Regions from separate parts of the Klenkia terrae genome, predicted to be linked through region 1. Evidence: predicted binding sites of a transcription regulator. Region 1 holds the regulator's gene; each other region holds the start of a gene.
What was found. The regulator LexA, encoded in region 1, represses DNA repair genes until DNA is damaged. The targets are predictions, from matches to a motif close to TCGAACANNTGTTCGA.
Positions count from the first base shown of each region.

Region 2: the regulator LexA is predicted to act here: its motif matches at 2,143-2,158, upstream of UXQ13_RS16445 (HNH endonuclease signature motif containing protein).
Region 3: the regulator LexA is predicted to act here: its motif matches at 1,465-1,480, upstream of UXQ13_RS17845 (HNH endonuclease signature motif containing protein).
Region 4: the regulator LexA is predicted to act here: its motif matches at 1,752-1,767, upstream of UXQ13_RS12125 (HNH endonuclease signature motif containing protein).

Region 1 covers NZ_JBAPLV010000031.1:29,262-33,452, reverse strand. Annotated here, with positions in the region: gene nrdR (transcriptional regulator NrdR) at 1-424, opposite strand, end outside; gene UXQ13_RS20745 (LysM peptidoglycan-binding domain-containing protein) at 850-1,455, opposite strand; gene lexA (transcriptional repressor LexA) at 1,720-2,532, shown strand; gene UXQ13_RS20735 (NHL repeat-containing protein) at 2,587-3,702, opposite strand; gene UXQ13_RS20730 (phosphatase PAP2 family protein) at 3,674-4,191, opposite strand, start outside.
Region 2 covers NZ_JBAPLV010000019.1:7,642-11,832, reverse strand. Annotated here, with positions in the region: gene UXQ13_RS16445 (HNH endonuclease signature motif containing protein) at 18-2,120, opposite strand; gene UXQ13_RS16440 (hypothetical protein) at 2,594-2,827, shown strand; gene UXQ13_RS16435 (class I adenylate-forming enzyme family protein) at 2,856-4,157, shown strand; gene UXQ13_RS16430 (GMC family oxidoreductase) at 4,154-4,191, shown strand, end outside.
Region 3 covers NZ_JBAPLV010000022.1:40,849-45,039, forward strand. Annotated here, with positions in the region: gene UXQ13_RS17835 (Gfo/Idh/MocA family protein) at 1-542, shown strand, start outside; gene UXQ13_RS17840 (nucleoside deaminase) at 539-1,018, shown strand; gene UXQ13_RS17845 (HNH endonuclease signature motif containing protein) at 1,759-3,435, shown strand; gene UXQ13_RS17850 (aminopeptidase P N-terminal domain-containing protein) at 3,879-4,191, shown strand, end outside.
Region 4 covers NZ_JBAPLV010000012.1:34,620-38,810, forward strand. Annotated here, with positions in the region: gene UXQ13_RS12120 (FtsX-like permease family protein) at 1-1,538, shown strand, start outside; gene UXQ13_RS12125 (HNH endonuclease signature motif containing protein) at 1,790-3,898, shown strand; gene UXQ13_RS12130 (DUF1349 domain-containing protein) at 4,091-4,191, opposite strand, start outside.

The sequences.
Region 1 (4,191 bases):
CGATCTCCTTCTCGAAGTCGGCCGCGGAGGTGAAGGAGCGGTAGACGCTGGCGAAGCGCAGGTACGCCACCTCGTCGAGGTCGCGCAGCGGGCGCAGGATCGCCAGGCCCACCTCGTGGCTGGGCACCTCGGCGGACCCGGTGCAGCGCACCGCGTCCTCCACCTGGGCGGCCAGCACGGCGAGCTGGTCCTCGTCGACGGGCCGGCCCTGGCAGGCCCGCCGCACGCCGGCGACGACCTTGGCCCGGTTGAACGGCTCGGTCACCCCGCTGCGCTTGACGACGGCCATCACGGCCTCCTCGACCGTGGTGAAGCGCCGGCCGCAGCCCGGGCAGGACCGGCGCCGACGCGTGGTCGCGCCCTCGTCGGTCTCGCGCGAGTCCACGACCCGGCTGTCGGGGTTGTGGCAGAACGGGCAGCGCACCGGATCGTCTCCTCCCGGGTCCGGGGTGTCCCTGTGGACTCCGAGGGGGACATCCGGTGGACGACCTCGGGAGAACCTGGGGAACAACCTGTGGACGGAACGACATCTCTGTAACTACTAGATGTTGTGGTGAGACTAGCTCCGGACCCCTATGGGTGTGCAACCCCTACCGGGCGTGTCGGCTTCCCACATCTCGACGACAGCACCCGGGCCCCGTGGGCAGACCTGACGCCCCACGCGTCCCACCACGCCGTACACCGTCGGAGGACGCCGCGGACCGCCCGGCACCGGGCTCAAGACCGGCCACCGAAGACCACCGACGAGACGGCGTGTCGCCGGTCTGTGTCGCCGGTCCGTGTCGCCGGTCCGTGCCGGCCGGGGGTAGGCGTCGGCCGGAGTGCCCGTCGGCCCGGCGTGCAGGCGGCTCAGGGCAGGACGAGCACCTGACCGGGGACCAGCCCGGCCCCGGACAACCCGTTCGCCTCCTGGATCGCGTCCACGACCACCCGCGGGTCGGTGTCCGGCGCCACGGCCTCGGCGATCGACCACAGGGTGTCGCCGCTGTGCACCACCACGCTGGAGCGGCCCGCGAGCTCGAGTGCGGGGACAGCCGGGTCGCTGTCACCCAGCGCCGGGACGGCGAACGCCGCCAGGCCGAGGGCGGTGACCACGCCGAGCCCGAAGAGCACCAGTCGACCGCGCCGGGTCAGCCGCAGGGGTGCGGGCGCCGTCGTCCCGGGGGACGCCGCCGACCCGACCGGCTCCGCCGCGGACGCCGCCGGGAGCACCGGCGGCGCGGCCGGCCGCAGCGGGACCACCTCGGCGCCGGTGCGCCGCAGCGGCACCACCGGCGCGAGGGGGCCGGTGCCCTGCTCGGCCGCACGGGCCAGCGCGCGCCCGGCCGGGTGGTTCCCGCGACGGGCGACGACCCGGGTCGGCGCGGGGCGCGCCCCGGCGCCGGCGGTCGACTCCGCGGCCCGGGCGGGGTGGGCGGTCGGGAGGGTGCGGAGGGTGGTCGCGGTGCTGGCCATGGGGGCGGCTCCTGTCGGTGGCGCGGACCCTCGCGGGCCCATCCCGGTCGAACGGCTGTTCGATCGAACGTCTGTGCGGATGTCTACCCCACCGGTCCGACAAAATCGAGATGACACCGGTGGAACTTCGAACACGTGTTTGAACAATCGGCGTCGAGGCGTTACCGTCCGTATCGATCACCCCGGTCCGCGGTACGGCCACCCGGCCCCCGCGAGGACCGGCCGGACGGCACGGTCGCGGCACGCGGCCGACGAGGAGGACACGTGGCGAGCGCGGGAGACACCCCCGGCGGTACCGGCGGCAGCACCAAGCGCCCCGGCCGGACCAAGGCCCGGACCACCGCCGAGCCGGCGACCGGCGAGCGCGGCGCGTCGGTGCGCGAGTTCCCGGAGCGCGGTGAGGCCGGCGACGGGCTCACCCAGCGGCAGCGCCGCGTGCTCGAGGTCATCCGCGACTCCGTCGAGCGGCGCGGCTACCCGCCCAGCGTCCGGGAGATCGGCGAGGCCGTCGGGCTGTCGTCGGCCTCCTCGGTGGCCCACCAGCTGTCCACCCTGCAGAAGAAGGGCTGGCTGCGGCGCGACCCCAACCGGCCGCGGGCCCTGGACGTCCGGCTGCCCGGCGACCACCCGGAGGCCGAGCAGTCCGGCGCCGGGCTGGCCGCCTCGGGCGGCGCCAGCGGGGTCGACGACCCCCGGGTCCCCGTCCCCACCTACGTGCCCCTGGTCGGCCGGATCGCCGCCGGTGGACCCGTGCTGGCCGAGCAGGCCGTGGAGGACGTGTTCCCGCTCCCGCGCGAACTGGTCGGCGAGGGCACGTTGTTCATGCTCAAGGTGGCCGGTGAGTCGATGATCGACGCGGCGATCTGCGACGGCGACTGGGTCGTGGTGCGGCAGCAGGCGACCGCCGAGAACGGCGAGATCGTGGCCGCCATGATCGACGGCGAGGCGACGGTCAAGACCTACAAGCGGCGCGACGGCCACGTCTGGCTGCTGCCGCACAACCCGGCCTTCGAGCCCATCCCGGGCGACGACGCCACGGTGCTGGGCCGCGTGGTGACGGTGCTGCGCCGGGTCTGACCGCTCCGGGCGGTGCGCCCGGGAGGGCGCGCCGCCGGCGAGTGCGCGGGTGGGTCAGCGGCGGCGGAGACGTCCGACGCCGGCCACCAGCACGGCCGCGGCGACGACGGCGATCGCACCGGCGGTCCACGGCGACAGCGGGGCACCCGCCGCGGTGGCGGTGGCGCCCACGGCCTCCGCCGGGGCGGTCGACGCGGCCGGCGCCAGGGCACCGGCCGCCGGCAGCGCGGTGACCGCGGCCGGCAGGCCCTCGCCGGTCACCACCAGGCTGCGCCCGTCGGCGGCGAAGGCGATGGCCTCGCCCTGGGGCGCGGCCGGCAGCGGGACGACGACCGGGGCCGTGGCCAGCGCGGCCGGGACGTCGGAGCCGGCCAGCGCCCAGACGTAGGCGTCGGTGTAGGTGCGCAGGGCCAGCACGGCGCCGTCCGGGCTGACCGCGCCGCCGGTGACCAGCAGCTGCCCGGCGCGGCCGACCGGGCCGCCCTCGGTGCCGGTCAGGGAGAACGCCAGGTCGGCCACCTGCTCCAGCGGCACGACCGCACCGGCGTCCAGGGCCTGGGCCGGGCGGTAGACCTCGCTGCTGCCCAGCACCTCCTTGGTCACCAGGTAGGGCGTGCCGTCGGGGGCCAGCAGCAGGGCCTCGGCGTCCCGGGGGCCGTCCGGGTAGGACATCCGGTACACCGTGGCGACACCGTCGGGGGCGAGGGCGATGAGGGCCACCGTCGTCCGGCTGAGCCGGTTGTCGCCGGTGTCGGCCAGCCAGACGGTGCCGTCGGCGGCCAGCGCCATGTCCTCGGGGTCGTAGGGGTCCACCGCGGCGGTGCGCTCGCCGGTGACTGCGCAGCTGCCGTCGAGCTCGTAGACGGTCACGGCGTCGCCGCCGTCGTTCATCGCCAGCGTCGTCGAGCCGCTCACGGCCAGCCCCGAGATCTCCGGCAGGCGGGCGTCGGTGACCGCGCAGAGGTCCAGCGGGTCGCCGTAGAGGGCCACGGCCTCCTCGGCGGCGGCGGTCTCGACCCCGCTGCGCGGGACGCCGTTGGAGAGGAAGGAGCCGGGCAGGAACGGGCCGGCCACGACCGCTGCGCACAGCAGCGCACCGACGGCCGTCCGCGACCGGGCCCAGGACCTCCGGGTCCGGGCCTCAGGCAGCGGTCCGCCGTGCTCGATCATGTACGAAGCGTGACAGGACGACTGCGTCGAGTGCATGCACCACGCCCAGCAGGACCACCCCCACTGCAGCTCCCACCAGTGCATCCGTGACCCAGTGGAAGTCCAGCGCCACCATGGCCACACCCGTCACGAGCGGGCCGGCCACCGAGAGCACCCAGAACGCCCGCTGCACCCGGTCGGGCAACCCGAAGTCGACCGCCTGCCACCGCGCGACGCCCCACATGAGGACGGCGTTGGCCACGTGCCCCGACGGGTAGGACGCGCCGTCCCGGTGGAAGAAGGACCCCGGGTAGGCCGGCGCCGTCCGGCCGGTGCCGTACTTGAACGCGTAGACGACCGCGGTGAGCAGGGCGAGGGCGACCAGCACCCGGACCAGCGGGACGACCGAGCGCCGGCGCCAGGCGATCCAGCCGACGAGGCCGGCCAGGACCAGCAGGATCGTCACCCGGCCGCCGGCCTGGGTGAACACCCACACCGGCCAGTAGGCCA
Region 2 (4,191 bases), on a different contig from region 1:
GCTGCGGATCCGGACGGTCAGAAGGGTGGGGGGTCCGCGCTGGGATCGCTGCCCTCTGCGGCTCGGTGCTCGGCGGCCCGCTCGGCGGAGTCGGTCGAGACGTGGTCGCCGCGCTGGGTCTCGTCGGCTCGACGAGCGAGGGCGGCGTCGAGCTCGGCCTCGATCTCGGCGGCCAGGCGCGCGCGGTCGGCGGCTGCTGCTCGGCGTTCGGCTCGCTGTTCAGGCGTCGGGGATCTGAACCGCTGGGGGGTGGGCCCGAGGAGGTCGGTGAGGGTGTGGAGGTGGGTGGGTGTCGACATGTCGACCTGGGCGATGCCGGCGGGTCGGGTGGTGCGGGTGCGTCCGCCGGGTGGGGTGACGTGCAGGGTGCCGTCGGGGTCCATGGCGAAGACCCAGCCCGGTGCGTGGGTCTTGAGCCGGTGGTGCCTGCGGCACAGGCACACCAGGTTGGTCACGCAGGTCGGGCCGCCGGCGGTGGGGTCGTCGTGGTCGCGGGGGATGACGTGGTCGAGGTCGACGTACTCGGCTGTCCGGGCACAGCCGGGGAACCGGCAGTGTCGGTCGCGGGCTTTGACGAACCTGATCTGGGCGGCGGTGGGGACGTAGTTGTCGATGGCCGGTGGTGGTCCGAGTCCGGTGCCGCGGCGGAGGGCGGCGCGGGCGTCGGCGGGGGTGATGAGGGCGCGCAGGCGGCCGGTGGCATCCACGATCTCGAACCACACGTCCCCGCCCCGGACCCGACCACGGGCACCGGAGGCCAGGAGCGCGTCGTAGCGGGCCAGCAGCTCGGCCACCGCGACCGGGGACACCGGCAGCCCACCGATCTCACCGACCCCGGAACCAGCGCCGCGCTCGTGCTCGCCGTGCCCGTGCCCGTGCCCGTGCCCGTCATCCTGCTCGTGCTCGTGCTCGCTGAGCTCGTGTTCGTGCTGCTTGTCGTGCTCGCCCTGCCCCTCAGGCCCCTCAGGCCCGTCGTGGCCGGCTCGTCGGGGTCTGCTGCTCGTGCTGCCCGCCGGTGCCGGCCGGTCATTGCGTCCGTCGGTGCCCGGCTCGGACGCCGTATCGACGTGTGGACCGCCCTGAGAGCCGCCGCCGGCGGTCGGTGCGGCAGACCCGGGGGGTGCGCCCAGCGAGCCCAGGCCGTCGAGGTCGGCCAGCTCCACCCGCATGGCGAGTTGCCAGCGGGCGCGGGCGACGTCGTCGGGGAGTGCCTCCCAGGGGCGGAGGACCAGCTGCCGGTGCGCATCGACCCGCAGCTGGCCGATGGGGCGGCGGTCACCGGCCTTGCGCATCGTGGCGGCCATCGCATCGACCACTGCCTGCATCTGTGCGGCATCGGCGGCGTCGAGCAGGTCTGCCCGGAACCCGGCGAGGCCGTCGCCGCAGCCGACGGTGGTGACGTTCTGCTTCTTCTTGCGCCGCTCGGCCCGGCGGTCGGCCTCTGCGGGGTCCGCGGCGATCAATGCGCCACCGATCCGGTCGGCCAGCGGGGTGGGGCCGATGCCTTCACCGATCCACCGCAGTCCTTGCCGGGCGATGTCGTCCACCAGGTCGTCGGCCAGGTCGCCGCCGGCGGATTGCTTGCGGTGGGCGAGGGCGTCGACGAGCACCTGGCAGCGGCGGACGTCGATGACCCCGTCGGCCAGCGCCTCCCACACCTGCGGCAGCTGCTCCACCAGCACCCGCTGTTTGTCGACCAGCGACACCGCCGAGCTAACCCCGATGCCCAGCACGACGGCGACCTCGTCGGCGACCCAGTCGTCGGGCCGGTCGGCGTCGGCCGGGTCATTGCGGCGGCTGCCGGGCAGCGGTTCTTGCGCCGGTTGCAGCTCGGCCAGGCGGGCGATCGCTGCAGCCTGCAGGGCGTGCAGCTGCGCCTGGGCGTCGGCGACGTCGCGCAGCACGGCGTGCACCCTGGCCCGGCCGGTGTCGGGGGTGACCAGCAGCTCGGACAACCGGGTCGATCGCAGGGTGGCACCCGCGGGCGCGAGGCCGGCGGCGATGCGGGTCGCCTGCTCGGCCTCCAGCACCGCCGCGTGGGCGGCGGCTGACGCGAAGACCTCGACCTGGGCAATGCCCACCGACAGCCCCATCCGGGTCCCGACCACCTGCTGCTGCACCGCCACCACCTCCTCGCGCTGTTCGAATATGTGTTCGAAGTCTACCGGGCCTGATCAGCCCGAGCAAGATAAATCCGCAGCTCAGAAGGTTGTCCACAGGCTGTCGACCCGGTGTCTGAGGTAGCTGCGATGCTGGGGTGCCGGGTTGCGCGGGGGCCATCGGGGACCGCAGCGACGAGCGCCTGCGCCGCCCCGAGCCTTCCCGTGCGTCCCTGCAGCGACGGACGCCTGCACCGCCCCGAGCCCTCCCCTGCGTCCCTGCAGCGACGGCCCGCGCGGGAGGTCGTGAGGGAAGGTCCGCCGCGGAAGACGGAAGGCGGAAGGCGGCAGGCGCAGGCGGCAGGGCCCTCCAGGACGGCAACCGCGACGACGGTGGGAGGTCGTGAGGGAAGGTCCGCCGCGGAGGGCGGCAGGCGGCAGGCGTATGCGCAGGCGGCAGGGTTCGCCAGGAGGGTGACCGCGACGAAGGCGGGATGCCAGACTCGGCCATGGTGTTCTGGGCTGCGGTGGTGGGCGTGCTCGTCGTCCTGCTGGTGGTCGGCTGGTCGATGGACCGGGCGGTGCGCAAGCGAGGATCCACGGTCACCCACTCCGGCGACATCTCGTACCAGGCGCGCGAGGGCCGGCGGGACGCCGAGGTGCTCGGCAACGCGCACAACCACGACGTGTCCTGGAGCAGCTGGAGCCGGCGCAACGGCCGTCGCTGAACCGCGTGGCCCGTGCGAGGGTGCAGGGATGAACGAGGTGCCCGTCGTCCGGGCGGCGGACAGCACGGCCGCCCAGCGGCGGGTCGCCGGCGCGCTGGCCGACCGCGGCATCGGCCGGGGGGACCGGCTCGTCGTCTCCGCGACCGCCTCGCCGGAGCTGCTGGCCGTCGTCCTCGGGGCGCTGCGGACCGGCGTCGTCCCCGTGGTGCTGGACCCGGCGCTGCCGGCCGCCGAGCGGGCCGAGCTGGTCGCCGACGCCGACCCCGCGCTGGACGTCGGCGACGACCCCGGGCAGCTGCTCGGCGACACCGAGGCCGACCTCGCCCCGTTCCCGCTGGCCCGGCCGATGCACTACACCTCGGGCACCACCGGACGGCGCAAGGGCGTGTGGTCCGGCGTCCTGGCCGACGACGACGCCCGCGCCCTGGCCACCGAGGAGATCAACCTCTGGGGCTTCGGCCCGGACGACCGGCACCTGGTGCTCTCCCCGCTGCACCACTCCGCGCCGCTCCGGTTCGCCGCGCACACCCTGCTCGCCGGGGGCGAGGTGCTGCTGCCCGGGCCGTTCGACGCAGCGCGCGCCGCCCGCACCATCACCGACCAGGCCCCCACCACGACCTTCTGCGTGCCGACCCACCTGCAGCGGCTGCTCCGCGAGGACGTCGACTGGTCCAGCTTCCGGCTGCTCGCCCACGCCGGCGCCCCCTGCCCGGAGCCGGTCAAGCGGGCGGTCGTCGCGGCCCTCCCCGACGGCGCCGTGCACGAGTTCTACGGGTCCACCGAGGCCCAGTTCACCGTCTGCACGACCGAGGACTGGCTGGCCCGCCCGGGCAGCGTCGGCCGTGCCCGCCCCGGCCGCACGCTGTCCACCGACGAGCGCGGCCAGCTGTGGTGCGCCGTCCCGCGGTGGGCCCGGTTCGAGTACTGGCGCGCGCCGGAGAAGACCGCGGCCGCCTGGGACGGCGACTGGGTCACCGTCGGCGACCTGGGCCGGGTGGACGACGACGGCACCGTCTGGTTGGACGGCCGCCGCGAGGACCTGGTCATCTCCGGCGGGGTCAACGTCTACCCGGCCGAGGTCGAGGCGGTGCTCGACGCGCACCCCGGGGTCGTGGAGTCCGCCGTGTTCGGCGTCCCGGACGACGACTGGGGCCAGCGGGTCGTCGCGGCCTACGTGGGGACGGCGACCCCCGACGAGCTGGCCGCCTGGGCGCGGGAGCGGCTGGGCCCGGCCAAGCGCCCCAAGTCGACACGTCGACTCGACGAGCTCCCGCGCACCTCCACCGGCAAGGTCCGCCGCCTCGACCTCCCGGGTGTCCTCGGGCTGTGACCGACGTCGTCGTGGTGGGCGCCGGGTCCGCCGG
Region 3 (4,191 bases), on a different contig from region 1:
GCACGCTGCGGGACTTCGGCAGCCACCTGGTCGACCAGGCGCTGGTGCTGCTGGGCCCGGTCGGCTCGGTGTTCGCCCGCTGGTCGCTGCGGGAGTCCGGGCTGGACGACGACGTGCTGGTGGTGCTGGACCACGTGTCCGGGGCGCGGTCGGTGCTGGGCGGCAGCTGGCGCACCGGTGCGCCGGGGCCGCGGTTCCGCGTGGTGGGGACGGCGGGGTCCTACGTGGTGGGCGACCAGGTGCTGGAGAACGGGATGGGCGCGATGGACGGCCAGGAGTTCGCGCTGATCGCCGGCACCTCGCCCGCCACCGCGGACTGGGGCACCGAGCCCGAGACGGCCTGGGGCCGGCTGCAGCGCGGGGCCGAGTCGACGGTGGTGCCCAGCGAGCGCGGCCGGTGGGACACGTTCTACCCGGCGTTCGCGGCCGCCGTGCGCGGCACCGGCCCGGTGCCGGTCGACCCGCGGGACGCCGTGGCCACCGCGCGGGTGCTGGACGCTGCGCGACGGAGTGCGACCGAGGGCGTCGTGGTGTCGCTGTGAGCCTGTCCGAGGTCGACCGGGCCCACCTGGTGCGGTGCGTGGAGCTGGCGGAGGAGGCGCTGGTGGCCGGCGACGAGCCGTTCGGGTCGGTGCTGGTGGCCGCCGACGGCACCGTGCTCGCCGAGGACCGCAACCGGATCGCCGGCGGGGACTCGACCCGGCACCCGGAGTTCGAGCTGGCCCGCTGGGCCGCCGAGCACATGGACCCCGCCGACCGCCCCGCGGCGACGGTCTACACGTCCGGCGAGCACTGCCCGATGTGCTCGGCGGCGCACGCGTGGGTGGGCCTGGGCCGGATCGTCTACGCCAGCTCCTCGGCGCAGCTGGCCGCGTGGCTGACCGAGCTCGGGGTCGCGCCCGGACCGGTCGCCACCCTGCCGGTCACCGTCGTCGCGCCCGGCATCCCCGTCGACGGTCCGGACGAGGAGCTGTCGGCGCGGGTGCGCGAGCTGCACGTGCGGCTGCACCGGGGGTAGCGAGGTCGAGCCGGCGGTGCCGCCGGACGGGCCGCGACGGTGCCGTGCTGGATCGGCTCTGCTCCGTGGTCGGCCGGGCGCGGCGGTCCGGGGCGGGGCCGTCCGTGCGAGCTATCCGGCCATGTCCGCCCGGGGCACGGCCCCCGGATACGGCGGTCAAGGCACGGAGGTCCAGGCGCAGCTTGTCGGCCGCGATCAACCGAGCACCGTTCTCCGCGCTGCGTCCGCGTCGAGCAGTCCCGACCATCCCGCCCAGCTGACCGGGCGCGTCACCGGGCCGAGTGCGGCCACAGCCCTGCCACGTGCGGCCATCCGGGCGCCGCTGTCCCTGCTCCGCGTCCCGCCCACCGGGCACGTCACATGACCTGGGAAGGCCGGCTGCGAGCAACTGCTGGTCTACCTACGCCGGCCCGCCGTCGAGGCGTCGGTCGGCGGGCCCGTCGTGTTCGACCCGCTGGTCGACATGACCGTGGGGCGATCGGGCTGCACCACAGAGCGAGCGACGCCGCTGCGCCGAAGGTCGAGCTGGCTCAGGGCCCGGAGCACACAACGAACACCTCCACCAGCGTCGCCGCGTCGCGACCAGCGGCAGCTGGGTGAGCGTCGATGACCCCCAGCTGGCCGTGCGGGGGATCAGCGGCTTCCGTCACTGCCAGTGGCGGCGGAGCCACTGATAATCAGCAGGTCAAAGGCCTGTTCTGTTGGCCGTTTTTGTCAGACCCCTCTGGTGGACTAGGTCCATGACAGCGACGGCGCGACGGTTCCGGGTGGAGGTCACCCCCTACGTCACCGCCGTCCCCGTCGACGCCGCGCCGGTCCCACGGCTGACCGAGCTCGCGGCCACCGCCGGGCTCTCCGGTACCGAATTGGACGCCGAGCTGGCCTCGGTGGCCAAGCAGATGTCGGCCCTGGCCGCGTACCGCGCCGGCCTCGTCGAGCGCAAAGCCACCCTCGGTGCTCGCCAGCCGCTGCCCTTCGCCCCCGGCGCGCGCACCGATACCCGCCCCGAGGCCGACCCGGATCTTGACCCGTCGCTGCAGACCGCGGACGATTTCCTGCCCGACGAGGTCGCAGTGCTGCTGAACATGTCGGTCGGGTCGGCTCGGTACCTGGTCGATGACGACCTCACGCTGGTCCGCCAGTTCCCGGCGGTGTGGGAGGCGTTGGCTGATCAGCGGATCGACGAGACCCGCGCCAAGGCGATCGTGCGGGCGATGCGGTACCAGGCCCGGTCGTGGGGCGGCCCGGTCGACGACGCGATCGTCGACGTGGTCGCCGCGCGTGGGGTGGCGTGGGCCGCGGCCGGGTGCGCGCCCTCGACGCTGCGCGACCGGCTCGAGGCCGCGCTGATCGCTGCGGACCCTGCGGCGGCGGACCGGCGGCGGGAGTTGCGCAAGCGGGAGGCCGGGGTGCGGGTGCAGGGCACCGGCGACGGCCTGGCTGACGTGCGGGTGAACGGCATGGAGGCCGCGACCGCGAAGCTGGTGAAGGCCCAGCTGGCGGCGTTCGCCCGGGAGCGGAAGGCCGACGGTGATGACCGCCGGGCCGGGGAGATCGAGACCGAACTGGTCGCCACCCTCATCACCCGCCCCTGGGAAGCCCAGGACCCCGCCGTCGCCCACGTGACCATCAACGCCGACCTAGCCGACCTCCACCCCGACGCCCCGGCGCAGGCCGACTCGGCAACAACCGAGGGCACCGTCCCCAGCGACGGAATGTCGGAGGACGGAGCGGCCGAGGACGGAGCGGCCGAGGACGCGGCGGCCGACGACGGGGCGGCCGAGGACGCGGCGACCTGCGTCCCTGCCGCCGGTGATGCGGGTGGCGGGAGCCGGGTCGGGCACGTCGGCGGATTGCCGGTCACCCCGGCCGCGGTGCGGTCCCTGCTGCAACGGATCGATGCCCTCGGCCTGACCCACCCCGACGGCGGAGACCTCGACCTCACCGTCACCGGCGAGCGCGGCCGACTGCTCGCCGTCGCCACCCCCGAGGAGCTGGTCGCCGCTGCGAAGGGCGGGCGTGGACTCGGACCGCCACCACCAGCTCCTGGCTACACACCGACCGCAGCCCAGTACCGGTACCTGCGCGCCCGCGACCGGCACTGCCGCTTCCCCGGCTGCCGACAAGTCGCCCGGACCTGCGACGCCGACCACGTCATCCCCTACGACCACCACGACCCCGAACGGGGTGGACCGACCTGCGTCCGCAACCTGGCCATGCTCTGCCGCCGGCACCACCGGCTCAAGACCCACGCGCCCGGCTGGCGGTTCGCCATCGACGCCGACGGCACCCTGCACGTGACCACGCCCGGCGGCACGACCCGGACCACCCGGCCACCGGCGATGGGTGAGGTCCTCGACCTGCTCGAGGAGTCGCCGCCGCCCTACGACCCAGCCGCCGACCCACCACCCTTCTGACCGTCTGGCCTCGACAGACGACCCGCTGAGCGGCGTTCGGCCGCCCGGGTGGGCGTCCCGTCCAAGGTGATCACCCAAGGCTTCGATACGGCCGCCGGACGGCCATCGGTTCTCGGGGTGCGGGCCTTCGCGGTGGCCCGGGCCGGGTTCGACGGGAGGGGGTGCTCTGAGGCGAGGTCCGGCACAGTGGCGGGGCCCTGGGCCACGCGGTCGCCACGCTGGCCGGTGGCGGAGCTGATCCGGAGCGACTCGGACGCAGGTTCGGTGGCCGACGCGACTGCAGTCCGACGGGGCGGGACCCAGGGCTCCGGGTCGTCGGAAGGGGTGGGTCAGGCCAAGCGCCGGTTCCGCCAGGCAGCACGATCAGCAGCGGCAGCCGGGTCGCCGTGGCGTCGGCGGAGGGTGGGCACACGGCCCGACGAGGGCAGCGGGAGACTGGGTGCATGAGCTCTGCCGACGACCTCGCGGGCAGCCCCGCCGTCCCCGACGCCACCCGCCGCGCCCCGCACGACCAGGCGTTCGGGCCCTGGGTGCAGACCACGCTGGCCGACGGCTGGGACCCCGAGCCCGAGGCGCCGCATCCTGCCCACCCGGGCGCCGCCGCCGCCGCTGCCGCGCACCGCGCCCGCCTGCTGGCCGCCCTGCCCGGGGGCACCGTCGTCGTCCCGTCGGGCACCGCTCCGGTCCGCGCCAACGACACCGTCTACGGGTTCCGCCCCGCCAGCGCCTACACCTGGCTCACCGGTGACCAGGCCG
Region 4 (4,191 bases), on a different contig from region 1:
GCGGGGGCTCCCTGCCCGGGGTGGGTGCCGATCTGCTGGTCGAGTCCGCCGTCCTCACCGCGCTGGGGGTCGCCGTCGGGCTGGTGGTCGGCGTGGCGCTCGCCCCGGGACCGGTGCCGGTGGGGGCCGCGGTCGCCGGTGTCCTGCCGGTGGCTGCCGCGGGGCTGCTCGCTCTCCCGGTGCTCGGCGTGCGGGCGGCCGACCGGGCCACGGGGGGACGGCGGGTGCCGCTGGACGAGCGGGCGCGCACCCGGGCCCGCCGCGAGGTCGTGCTGCGGCGCTGGTCGGTGGACGGCGCGCTGCTGCTGCTGGCCGTGGGCGCGGTGCTCGCGGTGCGGGCCCGGGGACTGTCCGGCGACGCGCTGGGGGTGGCCGCCCCGACGGTGGCGGTCCTGGCCGGTGCGGTGCTGGTCGCCCGGGTCCAGCCGGCGCTGTCGGCCGCGCTGCTGCGCCCGGCCGCCCGCGAGCGCGGGGCGGTGCCGCTGCTGGCCGCGGCCGGTGCCCGGTCCACCGCGGTGCTCGGGCCGGTGGCGCTGACCGCGATCACCGCGCTGGCCACCGTGGCCGTCGCGCTCGGTGCCACGACCACGTCCGGCCAGGTGGCGGCCTCGTGGACCGCGGTCGGTGCCGATGCCACCGTCACCGTCGACCCGCTGCCGGACACCGCGGTCGACGGCGTGGACCTCGCCGTGCGGGCCCGGGTCACCGACGGGGTGCAGCTGTCCACCCCGGCCGGCGGTGCCCGTGCCCGGGTGGTGGTCGTGGACCCGGCTGACTACGCCCGGCTGGTGGGCAGCACGCCGCTGCCCGACGTCGAGGGCCTGGCCGGGCTCGGCACGTCCGGCGACCGGGTGCAGGCGCTGGTCACCCCGGACATCACCGCCGCCGTCGGGTCGGTGCTGCTGGACGGCGAGTCCGTGCCGATCGCCGTGGTCGGTGCGCTGCCGGCCGGCCCGACGACGGTGCTGCTGCCCGCCGACGCGGTGCCCGCCGACCTGGCCGTCCCCGACACGCTGTGGCTGACCGGCACCGGCGCCGCCGCCGCGGCGGCCACGGTGCCCGGCGGGACGGTGGAGCTGCGGGCCGACCGGCTGGCCCTGGTGCAGGAGGCCCCGCTGACCCGCGGGCTGGCCGGTCTGGTCGCCGCGACCGCGGTGCTGCTGGTGGTGCTCGGCGTGCTGGCGGTCGTGCTGGCCGGCAACGCGGGCGTGCGGCGCCGGCGCGGGACGTCGGGCGTGCTGCGGACGTTGGGGCTGGGGGAGCGGCAGGCGCGGGCGGTCACCCTGCTCGAGCTGCTGCCCGGGGTGCTGACCACCGTGCTGCCCGGGATCGCGCTCGGTGCGCTGGTCACCGCTCTGGTGGCCGGGCCGCTGGGGTTGTCCCTGCTCACCGGCCAGGACACCGATCCCGTCCTCGTCGTCCCGTGGTGGGTGGTCGGGCTGCTCCTGCCCCCGGTTCTGGCGGTGGTCGGGTCGGTGGTGGGGGAGGCGCGGTCCCGTCGACGGGTGCCGTTGGCGCAGGTGGTGCGGGAGGTCTGACCGCGGCGGACGGCTCGGTTCGCGGTGGTGAGCTCCGCTCCCGACCGGTGCGGGCGCTGGGTCCTCGCACAGGGGTGCCTTGAACCGTTCCCACCGACTTCTCGACATGGCCGGCGATGTTGACGGGACCCTCCGACAATTTCTGCACCACCCTGTGGACGAGGCGCTGAGCTGGGGATTCGCCTTGCCGGAGGTCGCCGGGTCGGCTAGACTTCGAACACACATTCGAATGATGCGAGGCGGTGACAGCGGTGCACCAGCAAGAGGTCGGGACCCGGATGGGGCTGTCGGTGGGCATCGCCCAGGTCGAGGTCTTCGCCTCCGCCGCCGCCCACGCAGCGGTGCTGGAGGCCGAGCAGGCGACCCGCATCGCGGCCGGCTTGGCGCCCGCGGGTGCCACCCTGCGACCGACCCGGTTGTCCGAGCTGCTGGTCACCCCCGACACCGGCCGGGCCAGGGTGCACGCCGTGCTGCGCGACGTCGCCGACGCCCAGGCGCAGCTGCACGCCCTGCAGGCTGCAGCGATCGCCCGCCTGGCCGAGCTGCAACCGGCGCAAGAACCGCTGCCCGGCAGCCGCCGCAATGACCCGGCCGACGCCGACCGGCCCGACGACTGGGTCGCCGACGAGGTCGCCGTCGTGCTGGGCATCGGGGTTAGCTCGGCGGTATCGCTGGTCGACAAACAGCGGGTGCTGGTGGAGCAGCTGCCGCAGGTGTGGGAGGAGCTGGCCGACGGCGTCATCGACGTCCGCCGCTGCCAGGTGCTCGTCGACGACCTCGCCCACCGCAAGCAATCCTTCGGCGGCGGCCTGCCCGACGACCTGGTGGACGACATCGCCCGGCGGGGACTGCGGTGGATCGGCGAAGGCATCGGCCCCACCCCGCTCGCCGACCGGATCGGTGGCGCACTGATCGCTGCGGACCCCGCAGAGGCCGACCGCCGGGCCGAGCGGCGCAAGAAGAAGCAGAACGTCACCACCGTCGGCTGCGGCGACGGCCTCGCCGGGTTCCGGGCAGACCTGCTCGACGCAGCAGACGCCGCACAGATGCAGGCAGTGGTCGATGCGATGGCCGCCACGATGCGCAAGGCCGGTGACCGGCGCCCCATCGGCCAGCTGCGGGTCGATGCGCACCGGCAGCTGGTCCTCCGCCCCTGGGAGGCACTCCCCGACGACGTCGCCCGCGCCCGCTGGCAACTCGCCATGCGGGTGGAGCTGGCCGACCTCGACGGCCTGGGTTCGCTGGGCTCAATCCCTCGGTCTGCTGCACCGACCGCCGACGGCGAAGGCTCTCAGGACGGTCCACCAATCGGTACGGCACCCGAGCCGGGCACCGACAACCACAACGGCCGGCCGGCACCGACCGGCAGCACGAGCAGCACACCCCGACGATCCGGCGACGGCCGTGATGGGCAGCGCGAGCACGGTGGGCAGGATGAGCACGAGCACAGCGAGCACGAGCGCAGCGAGCACGAGCACAGCGAGCAGGGCGCCGGTTCCGGGGTCGGCGAGATCGGTGGGCTGTCGGTGTCCCCGGTCGCGGTGGCCGAGCTGCTGGCCCGCTTCGACGCGCTCCTGGCCTCCGGTGCCCGTGGTCGGGTGCAGGGCGGGGACGTGTGGTTCGAGATCCTCGACGCCACCGGTCGACTCCGCGCCCTCACCTCACCCGCCGAAGCCCGCGCCGCCCTCCGCCGCGGCACCGGCCTCGGACCACCACCCCGGATCGCCGACTACGAACCGAACGCCGCACAGACCCGGTTCGTGAAAGCCCGGGACCGGCACTGCCGGTTCCCCGGCTGCGCACGACCAGCCGAGTACGTCGACCTCGACCACGCCATCCCCTACGACCACGACGAGCCGTCCGCCGGCGGCCCGACCTGCGTGACGAACCTGGTCTGCCTGTGCCGACGACACCACCGACTCAAGACCCATGCACCGGGCTGGGTGTTCGCGATGGACCCGGACGGGACGCTGCACGTCACCCCACCCGGTGGACGCACACGCACCACCCGACCCGCCGGCATCGCTCAGGTCGACATGTCGACACCCACCCACCTCGACACCCTCACCGACCTCCTCGGACCCACCCCCAAGCGGTTCCGCAGCCCCACCTCCGAGCAACGAGCCGCACGACGAGCCGCAGCCGCGGACCGCGCGCGCCTGGCCGCCGAGATCGAGGCTGAGCTCGACGCCGCACTCGCCCGCCGGAACAGCGAGACCCGGCGTGATGAGACCCGACCCGGTGACCCGGACGCGGCCGGCGGTGCTGGATCGAGCGACGACGTAGCGACCGATGCCGCAGACCACGCCGGGGATCGGGTCCAGGACGGGGGCAGCGACGACGACCCGCCGCCCTTCTGATGGCGGTGATGGTCTGGTGGCAGTGAGGGACGAGGACCGGCTGAAGGGACTGCCCGGGGCGGACCCCGGGGCGGGCCCCGGAGCGGCGGGACGGCCGAGAGGTGGGGCGCGGCTCCCTGCACGGTGGCGGCGGGGGCAACTCGCGGTCGGCGGTTCGACTGCACCGGCAGGCCGGCGCGGGTGGGGCGCGGCTCAGTGCAGCGCGGCGTCCGGGGCCACTCGCTCCCAGCGGGTGAACTGCACGGTCAGGCCGGCGCGGGTGGGGGCGCAGCAGTAGGGGCCGGCGCGTAGCT